Regions from separate parts of the Couchioplanes caeruleus genome, predicted to be linked through region 2. Evidence: riboswitches for the same ligand, from Rfam matches in the RefSeq annotation. Region 2 holds a riboswitch; the other holds the start of a gene.
What was found. A riboswitch is a leader RNA that binds a small molecule or an ion and turns the genes downstream of it on or off. The one in region 2 is predicted to bind cobalamin.
Positions count from the first base shown of each region.

Region 1: another riboswitch for cobalamin. It lies ahead of metE (5-methyltetrahydropteroyltriglutamate--homocysteine S-methyltransferase); the one in region 2 lies ahead of EDD30_RS17870 (ABC transporter substrate-binding protein).

Region 1 is NZ_RJKL01000001.1:7,252,965-7,257,375, reverse strand. Features, by position in the region: gene EDD30_RS32750 (ABC-F family ATP-binding cassette domain-containing protein) at 1-1,606, opposite strand, end outside; cobalamin riboswitch at 1,972-2,188, shown strand; gene metE (5-methyltetrahydropteroyltriglutamate--homocysteine S-methyltransferase) at 2,302-4,411, shown strand, end outside.
Region 2 is NZ_RJKL01000001.1:4,015,504-4,019,914, reverse strand. Features, by position in the region: gene EDD30_RS17885 (hypothetical protein) at 1-268, shown strand, start outside; gene EDD30_RS17880 (DUF4229 domain-containing protein) at 281-613, shown strand; partial or broken gene EDD30_RS17875 (M14 family metallopeptidase) at 791-2,083, shown strand; cobalamin riboswitch at 2,147-2,287, shown strand; gene EDD30_RS17870 (ABC transporter substrate-binding protein) at 2,352-3,269, shown strand; gene EDD30_RS17865 (FecCD family ABC transporter permease) at 3,266-4,309, shown strand; gene EDD30_RS17860 (ABC transporter ATP-binding protein) at 4,306-4,411, shown strand, end outside.

The DNA of each region.
Region 1 (4,411 bases), 3.2 Mb from region 2:
TTTGCCGGTCGTGGCTGGCGACGACGACGGCGGCTCTGGTCTCGCGGATTGCGTTGGTGAGTTCGTCGATCAGCGCCGACGACAGGTGGTTGGTCGGTTCGTCGAGCAGGATCAGGCCGGGTCGCTCGGCCAGCGCCAGGGCCAGGTCGAGGCGCCGCCGCTGGCCCTGCGACATCCGCCCGACCGGTGTGCCCATGGCGTCGGTGTCCAGGAGTCCGAGCGCGCCGAGTCCGACGGTGTCGGCGTCGCGCAGCCCGGCATGGACGACCAGCCGCCCCACGTGGCGGGCGTACACCTGGCTGGCGGTGAGTGCGAGGTCGTGCTCGGTGGTCTCCTGAGTGATCAGGGCGATGCGGGTGTCGCTCGCGGTCCAGAGGCGTCCGTCCGTGGGGTGGAGGGCACCGGCCAGCACCGCGAGCAGGGTGGATTTTCCGGCACCGTTGGATCCGGTGACGAGCAGCCGGTCACTGCCGTCGAGGGTGAGGTCGATCGGACCGGCGAGTCGCCCGTTTACGGTGACGCCATGCGCGCGTAGCTGTGGTGCCCCCGGTCGGGCCACCGGGTCGGGCCAGTGCAGTGTCGGCGGCGGCTGCGGAACGTCGATGCGGTGCACGGCGAGGGCGTCCTGCTGCCGGTTGAGGGCCTGCACGACACCCGGCGCGCGGGACTGGCGCTGGTGCTTGCCGGTGCCCTTGTCCGGCCGCCAGCCGGTGGAGAGCCGGTCACGGGCCGCCGACACCGCGTCGGCCAGCCGTCGGTGCTCGGCCTGCTGCTGTTCGTAGTCCTGTTCCCAGCGCTCACGCTCGCGGCGCAGGGCGTGCTGCCAGGCGTCGTAGCCGCCGGCGTACAGCCGCGGCGTGCCGTCGCGGCTCGGGTCGAGGTCGCAGAACCGGTCGGCGACGTCGCGCAACAGCGCCCGGTCGTGGCTGACGACGACGAGGCCGCCGGCGTGCTGGCGTAGCTGGCGGGTCAGGAAGTCCAGCCCGCCGGCGTCGAGGTGGTTGGTGGGCTCGTCGAGCAGCAGCACGTCGTGCCGGGCGGCGAGCAGGCACGCCAGCCGCACCCGGTAGCGCTGCCCCACCGACAGCGTCGCCAGGCAACGGTTACGGTCTGGGCAGGCGCCGATGGCGTCCAGGGCGACGTCGATGCGGCGTTCGGCGTCCCACGCATCGAGGCGGGTGGCAGCCTCCAATGCCACGGCGTAGCGGTCGTCGGCGGCCGGATCACCGGCGGTCATTGCCAAGGTCGCCTCATGCAGCGCGGTGAGGGCCGCGAGCGGGGCGGCCAGCGCCGCGGACGTCAGGGTGCCGACCGTCTCACCATCACGTGCCGCCAGTTCCTGGCGGGCCAGGCCGATCGTGCCGGCGCGGTGCACGGTGCCCTCATCGGGCGGGATCAGGCCGGCGAGGACGTGCAGCAGCGTCGTCTTACCGCGGCCGTTCTCGCCGACGACGGCGATCCGGGACCGGGCCGATACGGTGACCGACACGTCGTGCAAGACACGTCGCGACCCGCGGGTGACGGCGACGCCCTTGGCGCGGATGTGCGCGCTGTCGCCCGCTGGGAGGAGCGGGGACAGGATCTCAGGGATAGGGGTGAGGTTCAACAGGTACTCCGCGGCTCGCAGTGGAGCCGGGCAGCAGCAGGCGGCCGCCCGGCGGGGTCCGGGACGGCGAGCGCGGATTCAGCAGGGGAAGGCGCCGCCGTCAGCGGGCGGTGCGGACCTTCTGCGACCAGATACCTCGTGCCATGACGTTCACGGTACCTGACCCGCCCGTGGCTTCCAGCGAAGAACTGCTGCCGTCGTTGCAGAGCTGGAGAGGTTCTGCGGGAGCGTCTCACAAGAGAGGGCTTGGAGGTCGCGGTCAGGTTGACCGCGGACCGGTGGGATCGGGCCGTACCGGCGACCACAGTGGCCACCGCCCAAATGGTGGTGGTCGCCGTCGACGACAGCAAGCCTGCCGGGGCCGTAGAATGACCGGTGGTGCTGGTTCGCCCCGCCGACAGCTTGGTGGGGCGTCGTAAGAGGGAACCCGGTGGAAGACCGGGACTGCCCCGCAGCGGTAAGCGGGAACGACCGCCGTCATTGAAGCACTGGACCCGCGAGGGTCTGGGAAGCGACGGCCAGTAGGCGACCACCATGGTCACGCCCGTGAGTCCGAAGACCTGCCAGCACTGCGCACACCGCCGGTGTGCGCCGCCGGCGGCTCCTCGGGAGGGCCTGGGCGGGAGTCGGTACCTCGCCGTACCCTGCCTTTCTCCTTCCCGTGCCCGCTGGGCTCTTCGAGGGAAGGACCCCCTGTGACCACCGCATTCGGGCAGAGCACCGTGCTCGGCTATCCCCGCATCGGCACCGACCGGGAATTGAAGAAGGCCGTCGAGGCGTACTGGGCGGGCACGATCGACGCCACCGCGCTGGAGAAGACCGCGGCCCGGCTACGCGCCGAGGTGTGGCTGGCACTGCGCAACGCCCGCCTCGACGGCATCCCATCCAACACGTTCTCCTACTACGACCACATGCTCGACACGGCCGTCGCCGTCGGCGCCATCCCCGACCGGTTCCGCCGACTGGGTCTATCCGAGCTGGACACCTACTTCGCGATGGCCCGCGGCGTCGATACCGAGCCGGCGCTGGAGCTGACGAAGTGGTTCACCACGAACTACCACTACCTCGTTCCCGAGATCGACGCCGACACTGTCTTCACCGCGAACCCCGGCAAGGCGCTGCGTGAGTACGCCGAGGCCCGCGCACTGGACGTCACGACCCGGCCGGTGCTGGTCGGCCCGGCCACGTTCCTGCTGCTGTCCAAGGGCGACGACCCGTTCGCCCGGCTGGACGACCTGGTCGACACCTACGCCCTGCTGCTGACCGCGCTGGGCGAGGCGGGCGTGACCTGGGTGCAGCTCGACGAGCCCGCCTACGCCGCCGACCGCACACCGGCTGAGATCCAGGCGCTGCGCCGCGCCTACACCCGCCTCGGACAGGTGGAACACCGGCCGCGGATCTTCGTCGCCACCTACTTCGGGGAACTCGGCGAGGCCCTGCCCGCCCTGCTCGACACCCCGGTCGAGGCGATCGGCCTGGATCTGGTCGCCGGGCCGGGCAACCTGCGGCGGCTCGCCGCCGTGGGTCCGCTGCGCGGCAAGACGATCGTCGCCGGGCTCGTCGACGGTCACAACGTGTGGCGCACCGACCTGCGCGCCGCCGTCACGGCCGGCGCGACCGTGGCTGGGCTCGCCGACAACGTCGCCGTGTCCACGTCGTGTTCGCTGCTGCACGTACCGATGGACCTGTCCACCGAAACCCACCTCGACCCGCAGCTGTACGAGCGGCTCGCGTTCGCCCGGCAGAAGGTCGACGAGGTCGTCCAGCTCGGCAAGGCCCTGCGCGACGGCACCGCGCACCTGCCCGAGCCGCTGCCGCCGCTGCCCCCGGCGTGGCGCCGCCACGACGTCCGCGCGCGGCTCGCCGCCCTCAGCGTGAGCGACCGGCAGCGCGGCGACTACGAGACGCGGGCCGCCCACCAGCAGCAGCGGCTGCGGCTGCCCGAGCTGCCAACCACCACCATCGGGTCGTTCCCGCAGACCGCCGAGGTGCGCCGGGCCCGCGCCGAGCTTCGGGCCGGGACCCTCGACGAGGCCGGCTACACCGCGCGGATGCACGCCGAGATCGCCCGGGTCATCCGGCTCCAGGAAGAACTCGGCCTGGACGTGCTCGTGCACGGCGAGCCCGAACGCAACGACATGGTGCAGTACTTCGGCGAGCAACTCGACGGGTTCGCCGCCACCGCACACGGCTGGGTGCAGTCCTACGGCTCACGCTGCGTCCGGCCACCGATCATCTACGGCGACGTCGCCCGTAAGACACCGATGACCGTGCAATGGTCCGCCTACGCACAGTCGCTGACCCTGAAGCCGGTCAAGGGAATGCTCACCGGCCCGGTCACCATCCTGGCCTGGTCGTTCGTGCGCACCGACCAGCCGTTGGCCGACACCGCCGACCAAGTGGCGCTCGCCCTGCGCGACGAATGCCACGACCTGCAGGCGGCAGGGATCACGGTCATCCAGGTCGACGAACCGGCCCTGCGCGAGACCCTGCCGCTGCGCACGGCCGACCAGAAGGCGTACCTGGACTGGGCGGTCGGCGCGTTCCGCCTCGCCACCTGCGGCGTCGGCGACGACACCCAGATCCACACCCACCTGTGCTACTCCGAGTTCGGCGAGGTCCTCACCGCCATCGACGCCCTCGACGCTGACGTCACCAGCATCGAGGCGTCACGCTCGAAGATGGAGGTGCTCGACGACCTGGCCGCCATCGGCTACCGGCGCGGCATCGGACCCGGCGTGTGGGACATCCACTCCCCCCGCGTGCCGTCGCAAGCCGAGGTGACCGGGGCCCTGCGCCGCGCCG
Region 2 (4,411 bases):
CGGGGCCGCCAGCGGGTGGATCGCGCTCGTGCTGCCCGTGTGGCTGTTCACCGAGGAGTTCCGGGCGGCCCGTCACGGGGCGTTCCGGATCGTGGTCACCGCTCTGGGTGCGGGGTTCGGGGTCGCCGTCGGGATGACCCTGGCCGGGCTCGTCGCCCCGATCTTTCCCGCGCTGGTCAGTGGGGCGATCGGCGCCTTCGGTCTCACCGTGGTGTACTGCCTGGTCTGGTTCTACGGCCTGCGGTGGCTTAGCCACCGGGCGGGCTGACAGGAGTTCGTGATGAGTCCCGCCATCAAGTACACGCTCGGCCGTATCGGGCTGTTCGTCGTGGTCTTCGTGATGCTTCTGCCCGTGCCGCTGCACATCCTGGTCAAGGCGATGATCGCGCTGGTCGCCTCGGCGGCCTTCTCCTACTTCCTGCTGGCCAAGTGGCGTAACGAGATGGCCGAGCAACTAGGCGAGGCCGCACAGCGGCGCTCCGCGGAGAAGGCGCGGCTGCGCGCCGCCCTGGCCGGCGACGAGACCGCCGCCGCGGCCGGCGACCGGGCCGCCGCACCGGCGCAGCCCGGCAGGGCCGAAGCCGGCAAGGACGGTCCGGCGCAGACCGTCTGACGCGCCACGCCACGCAGCGGAAACGACGAGGATGAACTACGGGTTTCCGGACGTCATCACGTCGACGTAGGGGGCACATTGACATGGCCGTCAGGTGGCCAGCTCATTGCCAAACGTCGATCCCGGGTGATGCAGTGACGTCAGCCCGAACCCTCTGATACCCCCCGGAGGTCGTTCATGAGACGACGAGTCACCGGCCTGGTCGCGGCGGCTGCCGTCGGCCTTGCCCTGATCGCCGCTTCCGCCGCCACCGCGCCGCCCGCCACCGCGGAGCCGCGTGCCGACAGCTCGGCCCAGTACGAGATCCACGACGTGCGTACGCTCGCCCAGCGCAACACGATCGCCAGCACCGGCGTCGCCATCGACGCGGTGGAGCACGCGGTCGTCGAGGTCACCGCCACGCCCGGCGAGGTCAAGGCGCTACGGGCGCTCGGCTTCACCGTCAGGAAGATCGAGGTTGCCGCGGCGAGCGAGGGGGTGTCCACCCGGGACTTCCCCCAGCAGGACGCCGCGTACCACAACTACGCGGAGATGATCGCCGACGTCAACGCGGTCGTCGCGCGGTATCCGGCCATCGCGAGCAAGCGGGTGATCGGCAAGTCGTACCAGAACCGGGACATCGTCGCCGTGAAGATCTCCGACAACGTCGGCACGGACGAGAGCGAGCCCGAGGTCCTCTACGATGCCAACCACCACGCCCGTGAGCACCTGACCGTGGAGATGGCCCTCTACATCCTGCACCTCTACACGGACAACTATGCGAGCGACTCCCGGGTCCGCGACGTCGTGAACAGCCGGGAGATCTGGGTCATCCCGTCGGTCAACCCGGACGGCGCCGAGTACGACGTCGCCACCGGCAGTTACCGCTCGTGGCGTAAGAACCGGCAACCCAACAGCGGTTCTTCGTACGTGGGCACCGACCTGAACCGCAACTACGCCTACCACTGGGGCTGCTGTCGCGGTTCCTCGGGCAACCCCGCATCGGACACCTACCGCGGTCCCTCGGCGTTCTCGGCGCCCGAGACCCAAGCGATACGGGACTTCGTCAACGGACGCGTGGTGGGCGGCGTCCAGCAGATCAAGGCCGCCATCGACTTCCACTCGTACTCGGAGCTGGTGCTCTGGCCCTTCGGCTACACGACGGCGAACACCACCACCGGCATGAACGCCGACCAGTACAACACCTTCGCCACGCTGGGCCGGCAGATGGCCGCGACGAACGGCTACACGCCCGAACAATCCAGCGACCTTTACATCACCGATGGTGACTCGCTCGACTGGCTCTGGGGTACGCACCGGATCTTCGCGTACACCTTCGAGCTGTACCCGCGGAGTTCCTCCGGCGGCGGCTTCTACCCGCCTGACGAGGTCATCTCCCGCGAGACCAGCCGGAACAGGACCGCGGCGCTGATGATCGCCGAGGTGGCGGACTGCCCGTACAAGGTGATCGGCAAGGAATCCACGTACTGCTGACGGCGCCGGAGACTACCTGTCATGGCTCACCCGCCGTGACAGGTAGTTTTCCGTATCCGGCAGAACGGCCGGTGAGCCTGTGGGATAGCGTCAACCTGACCGCGTAGCAGCGAAGCCGGTGGGATTCCGGCGCTGTCCCGCAACTGTGAAGTCCTGTACCCCGGGCGTAGCCAGGTCGCCTGCACGCTGGTCGCGATTCCGCGCTCTCGCAGGAAGAGCGCTCGCGGGCCGGGCTCCGGCCGGCGAGCCCGGCAGGAGGTTCAGGATGAAACGGCTCATGACCGCCGCGGTCGCGGTGACCGCAATGCTGCTCGGCGGCTGCGGTGGTGGTGGCGACGCGGGCGGGAACGCGCAACCCGCGGCGAGCGCGAGCGGCGCCGCCTTCCCGGTGACGGCGGGCGGGGTGACGCTCGACAAGCGGCCCGAGCGGATCGTGTCGCTGGCACCGACCGCCACGGAGATGCTCTTCGCGATCGACGCCGGTAAGCAGGTCACGGCCGTCGACGACCAGTCGACCTATCCCGCCGAGGCGCCCCGGACCGACCTGTCGGGGTTCAAGCCCAACGCGGAGGCGATCGCGGCCAAGAACCCCGACCTCGTGGTGCTCTCCGACGATCTCAACAAGATCGTGGAGCAGCTCACCAAGCTGAAGATCCCCGTCCTGGTGACACCGGCGGCGAAGACCCTCGACGATTCGTACACCCAGATCGGTCAGCTCGGCGCGCTCACCGGGCATCCGGCGGAGGCGGCCGCGCTGGTCGAGCGGATGCGTACCCAGATCGACAAGATCGTCAAGGGTGTGCCGCCGCGGTCGGCGCCGCTGACGTACTACTACGAGCTCGATCCGACGTACTTCACCGTGACGTCGGAGACCTTCGTCGGCTCGATCTTCGCGCTCTTCGGCCTGAAGAACGTCGCCGACGGCGCCAAGACCGCCTATCCGCAGCTATCGCAGGAGGCGCTGATCGCTGCGGATCCCGACATGGTCTTCCTGGCGGACAGCAAGTGCTGCGCCCAGTCGCCGGAGACCGTGGCGAAGCGCAAGGGCTGGGCCGGGGTGACCGCGGTCAAGAACAAGCAGGTCGTGGCCCTGGACGACGACATCGCGTCGCGCTGGGGACCGCGAGTCGTCGACCTGGTCCAGTCGGTCGCGGACGCGGTGGCCAAGGCTCCGGCGGCGTGACTGTCCGGCCCGCCGGACTGCGGGCCGCCTGGTTCATCGGCGGCGTCGCCGCCGTCGTGGTCGCGCTGGTCGCCGGCGTCGCGGCCGGGCCGATCACCCTGCCACCCGGCGCGGTCGCGACCGAGCTGCTCAATCTCATTCCCGGGGTACGGCTGGACAGCGGCCTGACCGAGCGCGAGGTCGCCATCATCACCGAGCTGCGCCTGCCGCGGGTCGTGCTCGGCCTGCTGGTCGGCGCGCTTCTGGCCCTGGCCGGCGCCGCCTACCAGGGCGTGTTCCGCAATCCGCTCGCCGACCCGCACCTGCTCGGCATCGCGGCGGGTGCCGGGCTGGGCGTCACCGCGGTCATCACCTTGCGGGGCGGCACCGGCGACGTCACCGCCGACCTGCCGGTGGGCGTGCCTCTGGCGGCTTTCGTCGGCGCGATCGTCGCCGTGGTGCTGACCTATCTGCTCGGGGCGGCCGGGGGCCGGACCCGTACACCCGCGACCTTGATCCTTTCCGGTGTGGCGGTCTCCGCATTCCTGGCCGCCGCCCAGACGTTCCTCATGCAGCGGCACACCGAGTCGCTGCGCGAGGTGTACGCGTGGCTGCTCGGCCGGCTGGCCACCGCCGGTTGGCACGACGTGCTCGTCGTCCTGCCGTACGCGGCGGTCACGGGTTTGATCGTGCTGATCCACCGCCGCGAGCTGGACGTGCTGACGGTCGGCGACGAGGAGGCGACGAGCCTGGGTCTGCATCCCCAGCGGAGTCGCTATCTGCTGGTGGTCGCCGCATCGCTCGGCACCGCGGCGGCCGTGTCCGTGTCGGGCCTGATCGGCTTCGTCGGCATGATCGTGCCGCACACGGTGCGGCTGCTCGCCGGCCCGAGCTACCGGTCGATTTTGCCGCTGTCGGTGCTCTACGGCGGTGCCTTCCTCGCGCTGACCGACCTGGTGGCGCGGACCGTGGCGAGCCCGGCCGAGGTTCCGATCGGCGTGGTGACCGCGTTCTTCGGTGCGCCGTTCTTCGCCGTCGTGCTGCGCCGGACGCGCACATGATCGCCGTACGGGACCTGCGGATCCGCCTCGGCGGCGCGCTGATCGTCGACGGCGTCGAGCTCGACGTGGCCGACGGCGAGTGGGTGACGATCATCGGACCGA